3 regions of the Streptomyces tritici genome follow, and region 3 is predicted to be linked to each of the others. Evidence: riboswitches for the same ligand, from Rfam matches in the RefSeq annotation. Region 3 holds a riboswitch; each other region holds the start of a gene.
The links. Region 3 has a riboswitch for cyclic di-AMP ahead of ACNJ93_RS03255 (C40 family peptidase). Riboswitches for the same ligand answer to the same signal wherever they lie in the genome.

Region 1 (7,186 bases), 2.5 Mb from region 3:
GACGGCGCGCACCATGTCGTTCTTCCGGCTGGTCGAGGCCCGGGCGCACGCGAAGGCGAACGACGCGGCGGCGGCGGGCGCGGCGCTGAAGGCGGCGGAGGGTTGGCTGGAGCGGTCCCGGGAGGGCGACGCGGACCCGTCCTGGCTCGGCTTCTACTCGGAGGACCGGTTCGCCGCCGACGCGGCGGAGTGCTACCGGGACCTCAAGGCGCCGCGGCAGGTGCGGCGGTTCACCGAGCAGGCGCTGTCCCGGCCGACGGAGGAGTTCGTCCGCTCGCACGGGCTGCGCCTGGTGGTGAGCGCGGTCGCGGAACTGGAGTCGGGGAACCTCGACGCGGCCTGCGCGGCGGGCGTGCGGGCGGTGGAGGTCGCGGGGCGGATCTCGTCGGCGCGGACCACGGAGTACGTGCGGGACCTGCTGCACCGCCTGGAGCCGTACGGCGACGAGCCGCGCGTGATGGAGCTGCGGGAGCGGGCGCGTCCGCTGCTGATGGCGCCGGCGTAGCGCCCCCTCGCGGTGTGTTCCGGTCGCGTGACACGCGTCCCACGTGGTGGGCGTTTAGCGGGATTGTCAGCGGGCCAGTGCACTATCGGGGTGGGAGGTGGCACTGGTGTCCGGGTCTGGGTCCGCGTCGAGGGACGCGTCGGGGTGCGCGCCGACGTACGCGACGACGTACGCGTACGACTGTGACGTGCTGATCGTCGGCGGCGGGATCGTCGGCCTGTCGACGGCGTATGCGCTGACACGTGCGCGGCCGGGCACGAAGGTCGCCGTCCTCGAGAAGGAGCTCGCCCCCGCGCGCCACCAGACGGGCCGCAACAGCGGGGTGATCCACAGCGGGATCTACTACCGCCCCGGCTCCCTGAAGGCGCGGTACGCGGTCGCGGGCGCGGCGGAGATGGTGAAGTTCTGCGCCGAGTACGGCATCCCCCACGAGGTCACCGGCAAGCTGATCGTCGCCACCGGGCGGGACGAGCTGCCGCGGCTGCACGCGCTGGTGCAGCGCGGCCGGGAGAACGGGATCCCGGTGCGGGAGCTGGGCCCGGCGCAGATCAGCGCGTACGAGCCGCGGGTGCGCGGCATCGCGGCGATCCACGTCGGGACCACCGGGGTCTGCGACTACGGGGCGGTCGCGGCGCAGCTCGCCGAGGAGGCGGGCGCGGCCGGGGCGGACGTGCTGTACGGCGCGGAGGTCGTCGCGGTCGACCGGCGGCCGTGGGGCGTGGCGGTCCGCACGGCGGACGGGCGGATCGTGCGGGGGCGGGTCCTGGTGAACTGCGCGGGCCTGCACTGCGACCGGGTGGCCCGGCTCGCCGGCGACGACCCGGGGATGCGGATCGTGCCCTTCCGGGGCGAGTACTACGAGCTGACGCGGCCCTCGCTGGTACGGGGACTGGTGTACCCGGTCCCGGACCCGGCGTTCCCCTTCCTCGGGGTGCATCTGACGCGGGGCGTCGACGGAGGCGTCCACGTCGGGCCGAACGCGGTGCCGGCGCTGGCGCGCGAGGGGTACGGGTGGACGACGGTCCGCCCCGGCGACGTGGCCGCGACGCTGGCATGGCCGGGCTCCTGGCAGATCGCGCGGCAGCACTGGCGGTACGGGGCGGGCGAGCTGCACCGCTCGCTGTCGAAGCGGGCCTTCACGGAGGCGGTGCGGCGGCTGCTCCCCTCGGTGGAGGAGGCCGACCTGCGGCCCGCGCCCGCGGGCGTCCGCGCCCAGGCGGTCCTGCGGGACGGCACCCTGGCGGACGACTTCCTGATCCAGGAGGCCCCCCGGACGGTCCACGTCCTGAACGCCCCCTCGCCGGCGGCGACGGCGTCCCTGCCGATCGGCCGCGAGATCGCCCGGCGCGCGCTCGACCTGCTCTGACCGGACCGGCACGGACCGGAGCTGCGTCGGCCGGACCTGCTCAGGCCGGTCTGCTCCGACCCGCCGGGCCCGGCCGCCGCTCCTCTGATCCGCAGCTCCGCGCGGAAACGGGCTCCCGCCGCCGGGCACGTAAAATTGGGGGCACTGTGTCTGAGATCCGTGAAACCTCCGCCCCCGCCCGCCGCGGCAGCCGCATGTTCGCGCCCGGGGAAGGGCCCTCGCCCGATCCCGCCGGCTCACACCACGAGCGGCGGATCCGGAGTTTCCAGCCGCGCCGCAGCCGGGTGACCGCCGGCCAGGCCGAGGCCCTGCTCAAGCGGTGGCCCGACTGGGGCCTCGACATCGACGGGCACAGCGTCCTCGACCTCGACGCGATGTTCGGCGGCCGGCCCGTCGTCCTGGAGATCGGGTTCGGCATGGGCGAGGCCACCGCGCAGATGGCCGCCGCCGACCCCGGCACCGGCATCCTCGCCGTCGACGTCCACACCCCCGGCCAGGGCAACCTCCTCGGCCTCGCCGACCGCAACGGCCTGGACAACGTCCGTGTCGCCAACGGCGACGCGATCATCCTGCTCCGCGAGATGCTCACGCCCGACGCCCTCGACGGCGTCCGCGTCTACTTCCCGGACCCCTGGCCCAAGAAGCGCCACCACAAGCGCCGTCTGATCCAGCCGGAGTTCCTGAGCCTCGTCGCGACCCGGATGAAGCCCGGCGCGATCCTGCACTGCGCCACCGACTGGGAGCCGTACGCCGAGCAGATGCTCGAGGTGCTCACCGCGCACCCCGACTTCGAGAACACCGCCGAGGACGGCGGCTTCGCCCCCCGGCCCGCGTTCCGCCCGCTGACCCGCTTCGAGGGCCAGGGCCTCGACAAGGGCCACCGGGTGCATGATCTTCTTTTTCGCAGGAAGTAGCCCCCGCCCCGCGGCTACGGTCGGAGCGTGCCGAATCACCTCGCGCCACCTCATGACCCCGCGCCGACGCGGCCTGCCGCGTCGCACCACCCCGTGCCGACCGCCGACGCCGACGCCCCGCCCGCCGCTCCGGGCGACCGCGCCCAGTGGCGCTACCGTCCGCGGCGGCTGCTCCGGCACCGCCGGGCCCTGCGCGCCGCCGCCGTCTTCGGCGTGCTCGCGCTCTGCGGCCTGGTGCTCCTGGTCGTGCTCCGCGAGAAGACCGGCACCGAGGGCTTCCTCGTCGGCCTCGGCCTGGCGGTGCTCCCGGTCCCGCTGCTGCTGGCCGCGTTCCGCTGGCTCGACCGGGTCGACCCGGGCCCCTGGAAGAACCTGATCTTCGCGTTCGCCTGGGGCGCGGGCGCCGCCGCGCTCATGGCGTTCACCGCCAACACCTTCGCGCTCCGCTGGATCGCCGGCGCGACCGCCACCACCGACCCCGACGACCTGCTCAGCCTCGGCGCGACCTACGTGGCCCCGGTCGTCGAGGAGAGCGTCAAGGCCGGGGCCCTGCTTCTGCTCTTCCTGTTCCGCCGCCCGCGCGTCACCGGCCTCGTCGACGGCGTCGTGGTCGCCGGATTCACCGCGACCGGCTTCGCGTTCACCGAGAACGTCCTGTATCTCGGCAACGCCTTCGGCGAGGACCTGGCGACCGGCGCGGGCGTCCTCGGCTCGAAGACCGTGATGACCTTCTTCGGCCGGATCGTGCTGACGCCGTTCGCCCATCCGCTGTTCACCGTGTGCACCGGCATCGGCTTCGGGCTCGCCGCCGCCACCGCCCGCCGGCACCGGGTCCGCCGCGTCCTGCTGCCGCTCGGCGGGCTGCTGCTGGCGATGGGGGTGCACGCGCTGTGGAACGGCTCGGCCGTCCGCAGCCCGCTGGGCTTCCTCGCCGTGTACGGGGCGTTCATGGTGCCGGCCTTCGCCCTGCTGACCTGGCTCGCGATCTGGAGCCGGCAGCGCGAGCTGCGCACGATATCCGGGCGGCTCCCGGCGTACGCGGCGGCCGGCTGGCTCGCCCCCGCCGAGCCGCTGGCACTGTCCTCGATGCGGGCCCGCGCCGTGGCCCGCTCGTACGCCTCCGCCGCGTACGGCGCCGCCGCGGGGCGCGCGGTGCACGAGTACGAGGTCTTCGCGACGAGCCTGGCGTTCCTGCGGGACCGGGCCCACCGCGGCACGGCGGAGCCGGACTTCGCCGCGCGGGAGCAGGAGCTGCTGCACCACCTGTGGCAGCGGAAGGCGTTCGCCTCGCCGGCGCTCACGTACGCGGCGGGCGCCACGGGCCGGCTCCGGCCGGTGCCGCCGCCCCCGCCGCACCGCGACTACACGGGCCCGAATCCGTACCGGGCCTGAGCCGCGTCAGACGTTCTGGCCGTGCTCCCGCAGCCAGGCGGCCGGGTCGATGCCCGCGCCGCTCGCGGTGTGGACCTCCAGGTGGAGGTGGGGGCCGGTCACGTTGCCGGTCGCGCCGACGCGGCCGATCGTGTCGCCGGTGCCCACGCTCTGCCCCGCGCTCACGGTCATCGAGGACAGGTGGGCGTACCAGACCTCGGTGCCGTCCTCCAGCTCCAGGACGATCCGGTAGCCGTACGAGCCGGACCAGCCGGCCGACTTGATGGTGCCGCCGTGGACGGCCTTCACCGGGGTGCCGGTGGGCGCGGCGAAGTCGAGGCCGGTGTGGTAGCCGGAGGACCACATGGAGCCGGCCTGGCCGTACTCGGAGGTGATCGTGTACGAGGAGGTGGGCAGCGCGTAGCTGGCGGCGAGGGCCGCGATGCGGGCCGCCTCCGCCTTGGCCGCGGCCTCCGCCTCGGCCTTGCGCTTCGCTTCCTCGGCGGCCTTCGCCTCGGCCGCGGCCGCGGTCTGCTGGGCCTTCGCCTCGGCGGCGGCCTTCTCGGCGGCGGCCTTCTCGGCGGCCGCCTTGGCCTGGGCCTCCGCGGTCGCCTGCTGCTGCTCGGCCTGCTGGAGGATGCGGGCGCGCAGGGCCTCGCCCGCGTCGGCGCCGCTCTGGGAGCCGTCGGCGGCGAGGGCCACGGAGGACTGGGTGAGCGGCTCGACGCCGTCGTTGACGGCGGCGGGCTCGTCGGCGATGAGGTCGCCCACGCCGGGCAGGTCCGCGGCGGCGGGCAGGTTCATGTCCGGCAGCGAGATGGCGACCGGGGGCTTCTCCTTGGCCGTGGCCAGGCCGCCCGCGCCGACCGCCGCGATGACGCCGACGCCGAGGACGGTGGAACTGCGGGCGATGCTGCGCTGCTTGACGACACGGTGCCGGCCGCGGGCCGGGCGGAGCACGTCCTCGCCGGGGTTCCACTCCTCCCCTTCGCCTCCCCCACCGACGGCCGGGACGCCGGCCGCGGGGCCGTACACGTCGAAATGGGTCTGGGGGACAGCAGGGTTGGACGCCACGGAGGCGTACTCCTTTCCTTCCTTCTCGCCTACCGGGTTAGCTGACGGGTTCGGAGCAGGAAGGTCTCCTACGGGTCGGGTGCGACCCGATTCACCCCAAGTGGTGGTTCCCCGGTTCCCTTGCGGGATTCGGCGCACGCGCACGGTGCCGACTCTTGCGACGGCTGGGACGACCGCGCTGCGTTATCGAACGTTAATAGACACGGGGGTCCGATTCCAAGCTGTTCCTCTTGATCGTTCCGCCCCTTGGCCTGGACTTAATCCTCCAGAACAGGGTGGAAACGGGCGAGTTGGCCCCGCGTCGGCGACCGCCGGCCGGATCCACGCGAAGTGACGCCCCGTCAGTCGTTATCTCTCCGAGATCCCGCGACTACCCATCGTCACGGCACCACCGGCATCGTCCGCCGTCGCTCCGGCTGGCCCTCCGCCGGCCGGCTCACCGCCAGCAGCGCCATGTCGTCCGTCGACCCGCCCCCGGTGTACCGGCGCACGTCGTCGACCAGTGCGTCCAGGAGCTCCCCGGGCCCCGGGAAGATCCGGCCGGAGAGCCGCTCCCCCGGCGCGTAGAAGGCGCCGTGCTCGTCGCGCGCCTCGGAGAGGCCGTCCGTGTAGAAGAGCAGCGTCGCGCCGGGCGGGTACGGCCAGTCGTCCACCCGGTCCGGCCAGGCGCCCAGGTCGCCCATGCCCAGCGGCAGCGCCGCCTGGCTCGGCGTCAGCCGCTCCAGCCCTCCGTCGACGTGCAGCAGCAGCGGCTCCGGATGGCCCCGGTTGACGATCCGCACCCGCTCCCGGCCGCCCGGGATCTCGGCGAGCACGGCGGTCGTGAAGCCCTCGAAGGCGTCCAGGCTGCCGCGCCGCCTGCCCTCCCGGGCCAGCGCCCGCTCCAGCCGCTGCGCCACGCCCTCCAGCGCGGCCTCCTGCTCGGCCGCCTCCCGGAACGCGCCGATGACCACCGCCACCGCCTCCACCGCGTCCAGCCCCTTGCCGCGGACGTCGCCGACCACCAGCCGCACCCCGTACGGGGTGTCCTGGACCGCGAACAGGTCGCCGCCGATGAACGCGTCCGCCTGCGCCGCCTCGTACCGCGCCGCCACGTGCAGCGCGCCGATCCGCTCGGCGGGGGTGGGCAGCACGGCCTTCTGCGCCGCCTCGGCGATCACCCGCGCGGACGCCAGCCGCTCGCCGCTGCGCTGCACCGCCCGGTTGATGAGCAGCGCGAAGGCGGAGACCGTCAGGACGGTCAGGTTCTCGGTGATGGCGGGAACGTCGCCGGCCGTGTCGTTGTACCAGTGCAGTCCGAAGCTGGCGAGCACCGCGACGACGACGGTCAGCAGGGTCAGCCGGAAGGAGAACAGCGGCGCGGCGATCAGCGGGGCGGCCGAGTACAGCGGGGCCGCGGTGTACTCGGGCGGCGTGGACAGGTCGAAGGCCGCGCCGCCGAGGATGACGAGCGCGGGCAGGGCGCGGACGAAGCGTCGCTGAACCGGCGAGAGCCTCGCCTCGCCGTTCTTCCCTCCGCCCGCCGATCGTCGCCCCACCTGTGGTCTCCTGCCGGTCCGCCCGAGCCGCGGACGGTGCTCCGCCCCATCCAGGCTGGCCGCAGCCGCGCCCCGCGGCGACCCGCCGTCGGCCGTCCGGGGGACGGGGCCGCTCGCGAGGGCCTGTGACTTGCGGGGGCCGGGGCAGCCGAGGGCCGGGCATGCGCGAAGGCCCGGATCCTTGATGGATCCGAGCCTTCGTCTTCAGTAGCGGGGACAGGATTTGAACCTGCGACCTCTGGGTTATGAGCCCAGCGAGCTACCGAGCTGCTCCACCCCGCGTCGGTGAACCCAACAGTACGTCATCGCGGACAGCATCGGAAATCGCTTTTCGCCACAGGGGCGTGACCCTGGTCTCACCCGCCGTTCAGCAGCCGCAGTCCTCGGCGTCGACCGGCGCGGTCAGCGGGTCGGCGGC
Region 2 (7,186 bases), 1.1 Mb from region 3:
ACGCGACGGCGTACGCGGTGACGGTGGCGACGTTCGCCGTGTCGGTCCTGCTGTGCCTGCGGCTCGCCCCGGCGCCGGCGGCGCGGGACGCGGAGCGGCCGTCTCTGCGGGGCGTGGCGGAGGGAGCGCGGTACGCCTGGTCGAGGCCGGTGCTCCTGGGCACGTACGCGATCGATCTGGCGGCGATGTGCTTCGCGTTCCCGAACGCGGTGTTCCCGTTCCTCGCGGACGAGCTGGACGCGGAGTGGTCGCTGGGCCTGATGTACGCGGCCGGTTCGGTGGGCTCGCTGGTGGTGGGGCTGACCAGCGGCTGGACGTCACGAGTGAAGCGGCACGGGCTGCTGGTGGTGGGCGGCGCGGCCGCGTGGGGGCTGGCGATCGCGGCGGCGGGCTGGTTCTCGGGCGTCTGGCCGGTGCTGGTGTGCCTGGCGCTCGCGGGCGCGGGCGACATGCTGAGCGGCCTCGGGCGCTCGACGATCTGGAACCAGACGATCCCGGAGGAGCTCCGGGGCCGACTGGCGGGCATCGAGGTGCTCTCGTACAGCGTCGGCCCCCAACTGGGCCAGCTCCGCGCCGGGGCGATGGCGGGCTGGACGGGCACACGGACGTCGGTGTGGACGGGCGGGGTCGCCTGTGTGGTGTCCGTCGCGCTGCTGACCGCGGCGCTGCCGAAGCTCGTCGCGTACGACGCGACGACGGACGAGGACGCGCTGCGTCGCAGGGGCGAGCGGGACGGTGCGACGGCGGCGTGACGGGGCGTTCCGTCGCGCCGCCGCGGGGTCAGTCCTGGGGGCCCTCGTTCTTCGGTGCGTCGTGCCAGGCCGGGTCGGTCTCCCAGGCCTCGTTGCGTTCGCGGGCGGTGTCCATCGCGCGGGACGCCTCCTCGCGCGTGGGGTACGGGCCGAAGCGGTTCTTGGCCGGGCAGTCCGGGCCCTCCTCGACCTTCTTGTGCTCCAGGCAGTAGAACCACTCGCCCGGCTTGCCGGTCGTGCGCTTCTTGAACAGGGACATCTCCCGCTCCTTCATCCGTCGCTCTGACGCCATGCTGCCCCACCGCGGCTGGTTAGACTCGCTGCATGTCTGGCCAGTCGCTGCTCGTGCCCGGGGAGCTCTCCCCGCACCGTTCCGTCCCCGGAGCCATCCGCCGTCCCGAGTACGTCGGAAAGCCCGCTCCCGCCCCGTACACCGGTCCCGAGGTGCAGGACTCCGACACCATCGAGCGGATGCGCATCGCCGGCCGCATCGCCGCCCGGGCGATGGAGGAGGCCGCCAAGCACATCGCGCCCGGCGTGACCACCGACGAGCTGGACCGCGTCGCCCACGAGTACATGTGCGACCACGGCGCCTACCCCTCGACGCTCGGCTACCGCGGCTTCCCGAAGTCGCTGTGCGCGTCGATCAACGAGGTCATCTGCCACGGCATCCCGGACTCCACCGTGCTGCGCGACGGCGACATCGTGAACCTCGACGTCACCGCGTACATCCACGGCGTGCACGGCGACAACAACGCCACCTATCTCTGCGGCGACGTCGACGAGGAGTCGCGGCTCCTGGTCGAGCGGACCCGCGAGTCCCTGAACCGGGCCATCAAGGCCGTCAAGCCCGGCCGTCAGATCAACATCATCGGCCGGGTCATCGAGTCGTACGCCAAGCGCTTCGGCTACGGCGTCGTCCGGGACTTCACGGGTCACGGCATCAACTCGTCCTTCCATTCCGGTCTGATCGTCCCGCACTACGACTCGCCCCACCACACGACGGTGATCCAGCCCGGCATGACGTTCACCATCGAGCCGATGCTGACCCTCGGCACGCACGAGTACGACATGTGGGACGACGGCTGGACGGTGGTCACGAAGGACCGCAAGCGGACCGCCCAGTTCGAGCACACCCTCGTGGTCACGGACGGCGGGGCCGAGATTCTCACGTTGCCGTAGGCCCTCCGCGGGGTAGCGTCTTTACCGACAGGCCGTCGGGAACCGGTTGACTTAGGTAAGCCTAAGGAGCAGGATCGGACCGGTTCCCGTCCCGATCGGTCCCGGAGGCATGCCTTGACCACGCCCTTCTCCACGCTGATCCGCACCGCGTCGCAGGCGCAGCACACCGAGGCCGAGTCGTCGGGCTTCATGACCGACCTCCTCGGCGGCCGCCTCGGCGTCGACGCGTACGCGCGCTACACCGAGCAGCTCTGGTTCGTGTACCGCGCGCTGGAGGAGGGCGCCGAGACGCTGCGCACCGACCCGGTCGCCGGGCCGTTCATACGGCCGGAGCTGTTCCGCACGGCCGCCCTCGAGCGCGACCTCACGCACCTGCGCGGGCCGGACTGGCGGGCCGGCGTCTCCCCGCTGCCGTCCACCGCCGCGTACGCCGACCGCGTCGCAGCCTGCGCCCGTGACTGGCCCGCGGGGTACGTGGCCCACCACTACACCCGCTACCTCGGGGACCTCTCGGGCGGCCAGATCATCCGCGACCGCGCCGAGCGCACCTGGGGCTTCGCCCGCAAGGGCGACGGCGTCCGCTTCTACGTCTTCGAGGACATCGCCAACCCGGCGGCCTTCAAGCGCGGTTACCGCGAGCTGCTGGACGCCGTGAACGCGGACGACCTGGAGCGGCAGCGGATCGTCGACGAGTGCAAGCGCGCCTTCGACCACAACGGGGCGATGTTCCGCGAGCTGGCGGCCGAGTTCCCGCTGAGCGCGTAGGACCGCCTGGTCACGCCCGTCCCGCCCGTCCCGCCCGTCCCGCCCGTTCCACCAGGAGCCAGCCGGCGAGCGCCATGGCGACCGCCGCCGGGGCGCTCACGCGCACGGCCACCAGCAGGGCGGTACGGCCCTCCAGGAGGCCGCCGAAGCCGACCATCGACAGGCCGAGGACGCCGAACAGCGCGAGGGTGATGCCGAGCGCCGCCACCGGGCCGCCGGCGCCGCTGGCCGGCGCGGCGGGCGCCGGGCGCTCGAAGCGGCGGAAGACGGCGACGAGCAGGGCCGTGAGGGCGGCGGCCGCCGCGAGCCGCAGGGGCGCCTGGGCCCACCAGGCGGCCGTCGCCGGCTCGGGGAGCCCGCGGCCGAGGGCGAGCAGAGCCCCGTACACGCCGAGCATCGCCGTCAGGTGCCACAGGAACGCGGTCATGGCGATGCCGTTCGCCGCGACGACCTTGTGCCAGACGCCCGCCCGCGCCACGAGCCGGGTGCCGGGCCCCCGCAGCAGCTCGACCGCGCCGACGAGCCACAGGCCGTGACAGAGCAGGGCCAGCGTGGGCGGGGCCATGTTGGAGACCTTCTCGCCGGGCATCCCGACCATCGACAGCGGGTACGGGCCGAAGGCCACCAGCAGGCCCGCGCCCGCCAGGCCGGCGGCGGCGAGCGCGCCCGGCAGCCGGAGCATCCCGTCGGCGCGCAGGAAGCCGAGCTGATGCACCGCCAGCCAGACGAACGCGAAGTTCAGGAACTCCACGTACGGCACGTCCGCCGCGAACCGCAGCGCGTCCACCGCGGCCGCCGCGGCGACCAGCGCGCCGAACGCGCCCCAGCCGTACCGCTCGTGGAGCTTCAGGAGCGGCGGGGTGAGGGCGACCATCGCCAGGTAGATGCCGATGAACCACAGCGGCTGGGCGACGAGTCGCAGCGCGACGCCCGTCAGGCCCCGGTCCGCGCCGAGGAGTTGGACGGCGAGCGCGAGCGCGCCCCACACCGCGACGAACACCATCGTGGGCCGCAGCAGCCGCTGCAGCCGGGCCCGCAGGAACGCCGCGTACCGCGGGCGGGAGCGGTGGGCGAGGGCGTGCGCGAAGCCGCCGACGAAGAAGAAGACCGGCATGACCTGGAACACCCAGGTCACGACCTGGAGTTCGGGGACGACGGCCAGCAGGTTGCCGATCGCGCCGTCCGCCGTGACGGCGGCCATCAGCCAGTGCCCGAGCACCACGACGCCGAGTGAGGCGACCCGCAGCAGGTCGACGTACCGGTCCCGTGTCGCCGGCGTGCGGTCGGCGAGTTCGCGCGCGCTGATTCCCATGCGGACACCGTGCCGGGCGGCGGCCGTCGGGCGGCAGCGCTCGGGTACTCATCCCGCGCCTGAGTACGCCCCCCAATTCGCCCAAACCGACCCAAGAGCCTCCTAGGCCCCTAATGCCTTCTCTTCGGTCTTTTATCAACTCCCTTTTCCTTTTCGGTCATACCGATTCCGCTCCCCGTGATGTCCGTCACGTGACGGAACCCCGCCCTCCGGCCGAAACGTCCTCAGCACCCCGCACCACAAGGAAGTTCGCTCCCGGCGCGTCCCGAAATCGTTGATCCATTTCATGGGGCCGGGAAATACGCGTCTTGTTTCGCGTCGCATTTCTCGCCTACGTTCGCGTCGACCCCGGACGGACCGCCGAATCCTGCCACCGTCCGGAAATCCACCGAGCACGCACCCGTCGGCAGGAGCGGGGGACCCACGAATGCGCCGGCACGGAATTCCGCGACGGCTTGGGGTGAAGCCGCCGCGTGCGGCCGGGCAGCTCCAGCCCGAACCCGACAGCTCACCCCGAAGGCGCCGGAGAGGAACGACCATGCCCGCATCCGGTAAGCACCGCCGTCCCAAGCGACGTCCCCTGAGCCGTGGCATCGCCATGGCCGGCACCGGCGGCGCCGCGCTCGCGCTGCCGCTGATCCCGACCGGCGCCCAGGCCGCGCCGCAGGCAGCGTCCCAGCAGACCCCCGCGCACACGGCCGCGGCCGGCGCCGCGGTCGAAAAGATCACGACCGCCGTGAAGCCGAATTCCGCGCCGAAGACGTACACCGTCGTCCGCGGCGATTCCCTTTCGGTGATCGCGGACGAGCAGAACATCTCCGGGGGCTGGAAGAGCCTCTACCGCGCCAATCGGAGTGCCGTGGGTGACGATCCGTCACTCATTCACCCGGGCCTGCGCCTTTCCCTCACCGGAAAGAAGGCCGCCGCCCCCGCCAAGGAGAAGTCCGCTCCCGCCAAGGCCGAGCGCGCCAGCCGCTCCGCCGAGCGGACCGCGCCGAAGGCCGCCCCGGCCCAGGCCGCCCCCGCGAAGGCCGCCGCGCCCAAGACGTACGCGAACAACCTCGACGGCTGGATCCGCGAAGCCCTCGACGTCATGGCCCAGCACGGCATCCCGGGCTCGTACGACGGCATCCACCGCAACATCCTGCGCGAGTCCTCCGGCAACCCGCTGGCCATCAACAACTGGGACTCCAACGCGGCCGCCGGCACCCCGTCCAAGGGCCTGCTCCAGGTGATCGACCCGACGTTCCGGGCCTACCACGTGCCCGGCACGTCCATGGACCCGTTCGACCCGGTCGCCAACATCACCGCCGCCTGCAACTACGCGGCGGACCGGTACGGCTCCATCGACAACGTCTTCGGGGCGTACTAGGGGGTGTCTTGTCGATCAGGCCGGATCAGCGAGCGGCGTCTGGTGCCGTGCATCGCAAGGCGGAGGAGGGAGGCGACGCAGCGCGTCGGCGACCGACGACAACGCGGCGAGGCGCGGTGCCAGACGTCGGGAGCCCGGCTTGATCGACGAGACACCCCCTAGGCCCTGAGGGGCTCCGGGCTCAGACGGTCAGGGTGCGCTCCAGGCGCACCCTGCCGCCGAGCTCGATGATCCCGTCCGGGCCCGGGGCGGTCAGGATCTGCGAGCCCAGGCCCTGCGTGATGTTCAGGGCCCGGCCCAGCGCGGCCGTGAGCAGCAGCGCGGCCGCGCCGGTCGCCTCGTCCTCGTCGATCCCGTCGCCGCGGCCCGGGAAGGCACGGGCGCGGATGCGGCCGGCGGCCTCCTCCTCCCAGGCCCAGGCGTAGATCCACTCCCCCGGCTCGGGGACGGCCAGCGCGTCGACCTCGCGCGCCGAGCCGTACTGCCGCAGGGTGCGCGGCGGGGCCCACTCCGCGCGGGCCTCGATCCAGGTGAACTCGCCGTCGCCGCGGACCCACACCTCGCCGGCCGGCGGGTGGACGACCTCCAGGTCGAGCAGCCAGGCCGCGCCGACGACCGGGTGCCCCGCGAACGGCAGCCGCACGCCGGGGGTGTAGATGTCGACCGCCCCGCGCTCGGGGTCGTCCACGAACACCGTCTCGCTGAAGCCGAGTTCCTTGGCCAGCGCCTGCCGGGACGCCTCGTCGGGGTGGCCGCGCCCGTCGCGCACCACGCCGAGGGCGTTGCCGTACCGGCCGTCGCCCGCGCAGAAGACGCGCAGGACGTCGACGTCCGTGGCGCGCCCGTCGGGACCGGGCCGGCTATGAGCGGTCGTGTTCATGGCGGAATTCAAGCATCAGCGCGTCCCATTCCGCCGCTCCACCGGGAACCGGCCACGCCGCGGTGCGCTTCCGGTCGTACGGCAGGCCCGCCGCCGTCCGCGCCAGCGCCTCCACCGCCCAGCGGCGCTGCGGCTCCTTGGCCGGGTCGTCGCCGAGGCCCGCCAGGAGCCGTTCGTGCCACGCGACGACCCGGTCGAGCACCTCCCGCTGCTCCTCCTCGTCCTCGCCGCGCGTGAGCACCACCGATTCCGGCTCGCGGTCCTCGGCCAGCGCCGCCACGGCCCGGTCGTGGCCGTCGAGGATCACCCAGCCGTCGAAGGCGGACACCCACCACAGCAGCACGGGCGGCAGGACGCCCTCCCGGGCCCGGCGGCGGTACGCCTTGACGCGCGGCGCGTCGGGGGCGGAGAGCGGGCGCAGCGGGACGACGCCGTTCCAGCCGGCGTTCCAGTCGAGGTACGCCTCGGGCCAGGTGCGGGCCAGTTCGTGGCGCCAGGCGCCGTACGGGAGGGTGGGGCGCTCCGCGAGCAGCCAGCGGCCGTCGTGCAGCGGCCCCTCCGCCGCGTCGCCGAGCAGCCCCGCGTACCGGTGGCGCCAGTCGGGGCCGCGGCGGGACGCGTCGGCGCTCAGCGGCGGCAGCGGCGAGCGGTGGCCCGGCCCCAGGCGCAGCGCCACTCCCCCGCGGTCCGGGTCGACCCGGCCGAGCAGCAGGACCCGGCCGCCCTGGCGCAGCAGCAGTCGCCGCCCGTCGGTCATCTCCATCCGCAGCGGCGGCGGTCCGGGCCGGCCGGTCACGGTCAGCGCGAGCGCTCCGGGCAGGGTCTCCCGGAGGATCCGCGCGGCATGGGGGTCGCTCATGGGCCGCACGCTAACAGCGCCGGCCCGACGGGTCCTCAGGTCACGGTGTGGACGCACTGTCCGG
Region 3 (7,186 bases):
CGGATCGTCTTCCTCGGCACGCCGATCGACGAGACCTCCGCGAACGACGTGATCGCCCAGCTGCTGCACCTCGAATACGCCGACCCCGACCGGGAGATCGCGCTCTACATCAACTCGCCCGGCGGCTCCCCCACCGCCATGGCCGCGATCCACGACACGATGCAGGTCGTCACCTGCGACGTGGCGACGACCTGCCTCGGCCAGGCCGCGTCGACCGCCGCCGTCCTGCTCGCCGCCGGCGCGCCCGGCAAGCGGCTGGCGCTGCCCGGGGCGCGGATCGTGCTCCAGCAACCGGGCACGGACGAGCCGGTGCAGGGGCAGCCGAGCGACCTGGAGATCCAGGCGGCGGAACTGCTGCGGCTGCGCGGGATGGTCGCCGGGATGCTGGCCCGGCACACCGGGCAGAGCCACGAGCAGATCGACACCGACATCGACCGGGTCTCCGTCTTCGACGCCGCGGCGGCGGTGGAGTACGGGCTCGTCGACCACGTGATCCAGACACGCGCCGCCGGACCCCGGTGACCGGCATGGTCCCCGAACTGCCCGCGCTGCCCGCGCTGACGCGCGCCGAGGGGGAGTTGGTCGACGCCTATCTCGACGTCGTCGACCAGCTGGGAAGAATCAATCCATCCAGGGCCTCGCATACCTATGGGGCCCTGAGGGCGGCTCAGGCGCTGGTCGGACGGGCGGTGGCCCTGCGGGACGCCCTCGAACTCATGCATCGGCGCGGAGAGAGCGAGGTGCACGCGGCCACATTGGCGCGCGCCCTGCGGGTGTTGGACGGCGAGCGCCGCGCCCGGCGGGTCACCGTGCCCGACGGGTCCGCCCGTTGACAGTTCCGCATGTCGTGTCGAGGGCCAGTCGGTCGCAGAAACCCTCCCTCGATCGGCGTAGTCGACGAATCGACATGTGGCACCGGTGAGTTGCACCACCGATGTACGCATTTGGCGGAACCAATCATTCCGGTGCTGGTACGGGGCTCAGCCGCCAAACCTCCGTTGATCACGAAAGCTGCCTGTCCACCCGAACGGATCATTCGTGAGGAGCCTCACACAACCCCGTTTCAGCTCGGAAATCGGCACGACCTGGGTCAAGATCCCTGACGACGACAAGCCCCCGCCACCGCGGCGGGGCGGTCCGGGCGGACGCCGAGTCCTGCCGCCGCTCCGGACGACTGGTCGACAGAGTGGACCGGCAGGAGTGGAGGACCCGAGCAGCACGGACCGGCCGTACGACCGACCACGGCAGGTCCTCGGGGTGAAGCCGCGCACAGCGCGGCCGGGCGACTTCGGGCCCGAACCCGACAGGTCATCCTTCACAGGCGGCTGACGAAGGGTTGCGCATGACTGCGCAGAAGCTTGTCCCGTCCCTGCTCTCCCGGGCCGGAGCCGTCTCGGTTCTGACCGCCGCCGCCGTCGGCGGCACGCTCCTGGCCCCCGGCGCCGCGCCCGAGGCGCGGGCCGCCGGCTCGTACGCGAACACCGCGCTCGGCGTGGCCGCCTCCAAGAAGGGCGCCCCCTACAAGTACGGCGCCGCCGGCCCCCACCGCTTCGACTGCTCGGGGCTGACGCTGTACTCGTACAAGCGCGCCGGAAAGACGCTGCCCCGCACGGCGCAGCAGCAGTACAACCGGACCCGGCACATCTCCGCCGCCTCCCGGGCCCGCGGCGACCTGGTCTTCTTCCACTCCGGCGGCCGCGTCTACCACGTCGGCATCTACGCCGGGAACGGGAAGATCTGGCACTCCCCCAAGAAGGGCTCCTGGGTGAAGCTCGACCGGATCTGGACCTCCAAGGTCTGGTACGGCAGGGTCCGCTGACGCGCCGACGCCCACGCGCGTCTCAGGGGCTGCGCCGGGTGGCGATCTTGCGGGCGCAGATCTCCCGGTGTTCGGGGTACCGGGCGGCGATCTCGGTCAGCTTGGCGTTCATCTCCGCCCGCGTCGGCAGCGGCCAGGCCGGCTGGTGGAGCGCCATGTACAGGCGCCCCGTGTCGTCCGCCCGCCGCACCCATGCGTCGAGCGTGCGGAACAGCGAGGCGCCGTTGTCCGTGCCGGACCAGGTGGCGACGCCGAGGACCGTGGTCGCCTGACGCACGGTGAGGCGTCCGGCGTCCACGGCCCCGGCGACGAGTTCCGCGATGTCGTCCGCCCCGTACGCTTCGATGAGCGCGTCGACCGCGTCGTGGACCTCGTCCGGAATGTCGGCGTCCTCGTCCTCGGGGACCTGGGCGGCGTAGAGCCGCTCCAGCGCCGCTCCCCATGCCCGCATGCCCTCACCCCGCTCTTGTGTCCGCTCGCGCCTGGACACGGTAGGCGGAACCGGCCGGAACGGGTACCGGGTTTCGGGCGGGTCAGTTGGGGGACGGAGCGGGGGCGGTCCAGGGCAGTTCGATCCAGACCGTCTTGCCGCCCTCGTCCGTGGGCCGCACGGAGAGCCGGCCGCCGCACTCGGCGGTCAGCCAGCGGATGATCACCATGCCGCGGCCGTTGTCCTGCTGCACGGCGGCGGGCAGCCGCTGGGGCCAGCGCGGGTGGCTGTCGGTGACGCCGATGTGCAGCTGCTCGTCGCGCTCGAGGCGGACGTCCACGGTGAACGTGGGCGACTGGCCGAAGGTGTGCTGGACGGCGTTGGTGGCGAGTTCGGAGACGATCAGACGGACGGTGTCGGAGGTCTCGGAGCTCGCGTCGAGGCCCCAGCCGGCGAGCACGTCGGCGACGTATCTGCGGGCGGTGGAGACCGAGGCCGGATCGCTCGGCAGGGTGACGGTTGCTTCCTGGTGGTCTGCCATGGCGACGCTGTCCCTTTCCCACCCGGGCGCCCGGCCCCGGATTGCGCTACGCGCCAGACTGCCACCGTTACGGGAGAACTGGGGCTGTTTCACCGGGATATGGGCACTTCTGTCGCTCGATGCGGTGAACTCTCCGACGCGAGAACGCATTTGGGGCCGGGCCGTGGGGCGAGATCCCGCAGGACGCCCGCGCTCGGCCCCCGAGGGCCTTCCCCGTTCAGTCCCGCGGCGCGGTCCGCAGGATCGTGGACACCGCCTCGTCGATCTGCGCCTCCGTGAGGTCCGCGCGGGCCGTGAGCCGCAGCCGCGAGATGCCGTCCGGCACCGACGGCGGCCGGAAACACCCGACGCCCAGGCCCTGTTCGCGGCAGTCCGCCGCCCAGCGCAGCGCCGCGTCCGGGGAGGGCGCGTGCACCGACACCACGGCCGCGTCGGGGCGGGCCGCGGTGAGCCCGGCCCCGGTGAGCCGGCCGTGCAGGGTCGCCGCGACGGTACGGGCCCGCTCGGCGAGCTCCGGCTCGGCGCCGATCAGGCGCAGGCTCGCCAGGGCGGCGCCGGCGGCGGCCGGGGCGAGGCCGGTGTCGAAGATGAACGTACGGGCCGCGTTGACCAGGTGCTCTATCACCCGCGCCGGTCCGAGGACCGCGCCGCCCTGGCTGCCCAGCGACTTGGAGAGGGTGAGGGTGGCGACCACGTCCGGGTCGCCGGCCAGCCCGGCCGCGTACAACGCGCCCCGGCCGCCGTCGCCCAGCACGCCGAAGCCGTGGGCGTCGTCCACGACCAGCGCGGCCTGCCCGTGGGCGCGGCAGGCGTCGGCGAGCGCGCCCAGCGGCGCCCGGTCGCCGTCCACCGAGAACACCGAGTCGGAGACCACCAGGGCGCGGCGGTCCGGGTGGGCGTCGAGGGTCTTGCGGACCGCGGCCGGGTCCGTGTGCGGGACGACCGCCGCCTCGGCGCGGGACAGCCGGCATCCGTCGACGATCGAGGCGTGGTTGGCGGCGTCCGAGACGATCAGGGAGCCGTGGGCGCTGAGCGCGGTGAGCGCGGCGAGGTTGGCGGTGTACCCGGAGGAGAAGACCAGGGCCGCCTCGAAGCCGCAGAACTCGGCGAGCTCGCGCTCCAGCCGGGCGTGCAGCCGGGTCGAGCCGGTGACCAGGCGGGAGCCGGTCGAGCCGGCGCCCCAGCGCAGGGCGGCCTCGGCGGCCGCCTCCTTGACCTCGGGACGGTGGGTCAGACCGAGGTAGTCGTTGCTCGCGAGGTCCAGCACGTCCGGTTCGGCGGCGCGCGGCCGCAGGGTCCGGACGAGTCCGGCGCCGGCACGGCGGCGGGCCTCCGCGTCGGTCCAGTCGAACGCGCGGCGGCGCGGGTCCACGGCCTGGGACATGACAGATCCTTTTGTAGGCAGCGCACAGACCCTAACCGCAGGACGCCGAGGTCGGGGTGTGGTCATACACACACCTCGAACGGGCCCGTTTGTTCGGATCCTCCTTGGCCGAGGGGCGTGCCGTAGGCCAGGATCTGCCCTTATGGACCTGCTGAACACGCTGGTGGACAAGGGGCTGCGGCGCGAGCTGCCGACCCGTGAAGAAGCGCTCGCCGTGCTGGCGACCTCCGACGACGAACTGCTCGATGTGGTGGCCGCGGCCGGCAAGGTGCGCCGTCAGTGGTTCGGCCGCCGGGTCAAGCTGAACTACCTGGTGAACCTGAAGTCCGGGCTGTGCCCGGAGGACTGCTCGTACTGTTCCCAGCGCCTCGGCTCCACGGCCGGGATCCTGAAGTACACCTGGCTGAAGCCGGAGGAGGCCTCGCAGGCGGCGGCGGCCGGTGTCGCGGGCGGCGCGAAGCGGGTGTGCCTGGTGGCCAGCGGCCGCGGGCCGACGGACCGGGACGTGGAGCGCGTCGGGAAGACGATCGAGACGATCAAGGAGCAGAACGAGGGCATCGAGGTCTGCGCCTGCCTCGGTCTGCTCTCCGACGGCCAGGCCGAGCGGCTGCGCGAGGCGGGCGCCGACGCGTACAACCACAACCTGAACACGTCCGAGGGGACGTACGGGGAGATCACCACCACGCACACCTACGCGGACCGCGTGGACACCGTGCAGAAGGCGCACGCGGCCGGCCTGTCGGCCTGCTCGGGCCTGATCGCAGGCATGGGCGAGTCCGACGAGGACCTGGTCGACGTGGTGTTCGCGCTGCGCGAGCTGGACTCGGACTCGGTGCCGGTGAACTTCCTCATCCCGTTCGAGGGCACCCCGCTCGCGAAGGAGTGGCACCTCACCCCGCAGCGCTGTCTGCGGATCCTCGCGATGGTCCGGTTCGTCTGCCCCGACGTGGAGGTCCGGATCGCGGGCGGCCGCGAGGTGCACCTGCGGACGATGCAGCCGCTGGCGCTGCACATCGCCAACTCGATCTTCCTCGGCGACTACCTGACCAGCGAGGGCCAGGCCGGCCAGGCCGACCTGGACATGATCGCCGACGCGGGCTTCGAGGTGGAGGGCGCGGGCACGACGACGCTCCCGAAGCACCGTGCCGACGCGCTCGCCGCGGCGGGCGGCGGCTGCGGTTCCGGCGCGTCGGCGGGCGGCTGCGGCTCGCACGCCGAGGCCGAGGCCGGGGCGGACGCCGGTGCCTGCGCTGCGCAGGCAGGCGGCTGCGGTCCCTGCGGCGGGCACGCGGCGGAGCCGGTGGCCGAGGCCGCCGGAGAGGCGAACCCGGCGCGGACCGATCTGGTGGCCGTGCGCCGCCGCGGAGCGGGCACGGACCTGGCCCCGAATGCGTAACGGCGAACTGCTCGCCCTGGACCGGGCGCACGTCTGGCACCCGTACGGCCCCATGCCGGGCCGTACGGACCCGCTGGTCGTCGCGTCCGCGTCCGGCGTACGGCTCCGGCTCGCCGAACCGGCGCAGGGGCGGGACGAGCTGATCGACGGGATGTCGTCCTGGTGGTCGGCGATCCACGGGTACAACCACCCGGTCCTGAACGAGGCCGCCCGCGGCCAGCTCGACCGGATGAGCCACGTGATGTTCGGCGGGCTCACCCACGAGCCCGCGGTCCGGCTGGCGGCCAAGCTCGTGGAGATCACCCCCGAGCCGCTGCGGCACGTCTTCCTCAGCGACTCGGGTTCGGTGTCCGTCGAGGTCGCCGTGAAGATGTGCCTGCAGTACTGGCGCTCGGTGGGCCGGCCGGCGAAGCAGCGGCTGCTGACCTGGCGGGGCGGCTACCACGGCGACACCTGGCAGCCGATGTCGGTGTGCGACCCCGACGGCGGCATGCACGAGCTCTGGTCCGGGGTGCTGCCCCGGCAGGTGTTCGTCGGCCCGCCGCCCGCCGGCTACGAGGAGTCGTACGCGCGGGAGCTGCGCGCGGCGGTCGCGCGGCACGCGGACGAGCTGGCCGCGGTGATCGTGGAGCCGGTGGTGCAGGGCGCGGGCGGCATGCGGTTCCACGCGCCGGAGTACCTGCGGGTGCTGCGCGAGGCGTGCGACGAGCACGGCGTGCTGCTGGTGTTCGACGAGATCGCGACCGGCTTCGGCCGCACGGGCACCCTGTTCGCGGCGGACGCGGCCGGCGTGGCGCCGGACGTGATGTGCCTGGGCAAGGCGCTGACCGGCGGCTACCTGTCGATGGCGGCGACGCTGTGCACGGCGGAGGTCGCCGACGGGATCTCCCGCGGGGAGGTGCCGGTCCTGGCGCACGGCCCGACGTTCATGGGCAACCCGCTGGCCTCGGCGGTGGCCTGCGCCTCGATCGACCTGCTCCTGTCCCGGGACTGGCGCACGGACGTCAAGCGCATCGAGGCGGCCCTGCGCGAGGGACTCGCGCCGGCACTGGACCTGCCGGGCGTCCGGGACGTCCGCGTCCTCGGCGCGATCGGCGTCGTCCAGCTCGACCACGAGGTCGACATGGCGGCCGCCACGGCCGCGGCGGTCGGCGAGGGCGTCTGGCTCCGCCCGTTCCGCGATCTGATCTACACGATGCCGCCGTACGTGACGGGCGACGCGGACCTGGCCCGGATCGCGACCGCGGTCCGCGCGGCGGCGGCCGCCGGATAGACGCCGTCGGACCGGCGGCGCCGGACCGGCGGCGCCGGACCGGCGCCGTCGGACCGGCGCCGTCGGACCGGCGCTTGTCGGCAACGAAGGAAGGACTCCCCCATGAGCGTCATCGTCGTGACCGGGACGGGCACGGAGATCGGCAAGACGATCGTGACGGCGGCCGTCGCCGCGGTCGCGGCCGCCCAGGGCCGTCATGTCGCCGTGCTCAAGCCGGCCCAGACGGGCCTCGCGCCCGACGAGCGGGGCGACGCCGCCGAAGCGGCGCGCCTCTCGGGCGCGGCGACGGCCGCCGAACTCGCGCGGTTCCCCGAACCGCTGGCCCCCGCCACCTCGGCGCGCC

Region 1: it holds a riboswitch for cyclic di-AMP, as region 3 does, so the genes downstream of both, ACNJ93_RS14865 (M23 family metallopeptidase) here and ACNJ93_RS03255 (C40 family peptidase) in region 3, are expected to answer to the same signal.
Region 2: it holds a riboswitch for cyclic di-AMP, as region 3 does, so the genes downstream of both, ACNJ93_RS08470 (LysM peptidoglycan-binding domain-containing protein) here and ACNJ93_RS03255 (C40 family peptidase) in region 3, are expected to answer to the same signal.

Annotation. Positions count from the first base shown of each region.
Region 1 is NZ_CP183183.1:3,238,566-3,245,751, forward strand. It holds gene ACNJ93_RS14845 (MFS transporter) at 1-505, shown strand, start outside; gene lhgO (L-2-hydroxyglutarate oxidase) at 693-1,871, shown strand; gene trmB (tRNA (guanosine(46)-N7)-methyltransferase TrmB) at 2,066-2,785, shown strand; gene ACNJ93_RS14860 (PrsW family intramembrane metalloprotease) at 2,879-4,177, shown strand; gene ACNJ93_RS14865 (M23 family metallopeptidase) at 4,184-5,230, opposite strand; cyclic di-AMP (ydaO/yuaA leader) riboswitch at 5,242-5,375, opposite strand; gene ACNJ93_RS14870 (PP2C family protein-serine/threonine phosphatase) at 5,611-6,768, opposite strand; tRNA gene ACNJ93_RS14875 (tRNA-Met) at 6,977-7,050, opposite strand; gene ACNJ93_RS14880 (rhodanese-like domain-containing protein) at 7,136-7,186, opposite strand, start outside.
Region 2 is NZ_CP183183.1:1,827,364-1,834,549, forward strand. It holds gene ACNJ93_RS08445 (MFS transporter) at 1-752, shown strand, start outside; gene ACNJ93_RS08450 (hypothetical protein) at 781-1,011, opposite strand; gene map (type I methionyl aminopeptidase) at 1,077-1,934, shown strand; gene ACNJ93_RS08460 (heme oxygenase (biliverdin-producing)) at 2,049-2,699, shown strand; gene ACNJ93_RS08465 (acyltransferase family protein) at 2,710-4,011, opposite strand; cyclic di-AMP (ydaO/yuaA leader) riboswitch at 4,360-4,546, shown strand; gene ACNJ93_RS08470 (LysM peptidoglycan-binding domain-containing protein) at 4,550-5,383, shown strand; gene ACNJ93_RS08475 (PhzF family phenazine biosynthesis protein) at 5,565-6,263, opposite strand; gene ACNJ93_RS08480 (hypothetical protein) at 6,244-7,122, opposite strand.
Region 3 is NZ_CP183183.1:702,359-709,544, forward strand. It holds gene ACNJ93_RS03245 (ATP-dependent Clp protease proteolytic subunit) at 1-522, shown strand, start outside; gene ACNJ93_RS03250 (hypothetical protein) at 528-833, shown strand; cyclic di-AMP (ydaO/yuaA leader) riboswitch at 1,137-1,339, shown strand; gene ACNJ93_RS03255 (C40 family peptidase) at 1,343-1,819, shown strand; gene ACNJ93_RS03260 (hypothetical protein) at 1,842-2,270, opposite strand; gene ACNJ93_RS03265 (ATP-binding protein) at 2,353-2,790, opposite strand; gene ACNJ93_RS03270 (8-amino-7-oxononanoate synthase) at 3,008-4,174, opposite strand; gene bioB (biotin synthase BioB) at 4,317-5,570, shown strand; gene ACNJ93_RS03280 (adenosylmethionine--8-amino-7-oxononanoate transaminase) at 5,563-6,843, shown strand; gene bioD (dethiobiotin synthase) at 6,946-7,186, shown strand, end outside.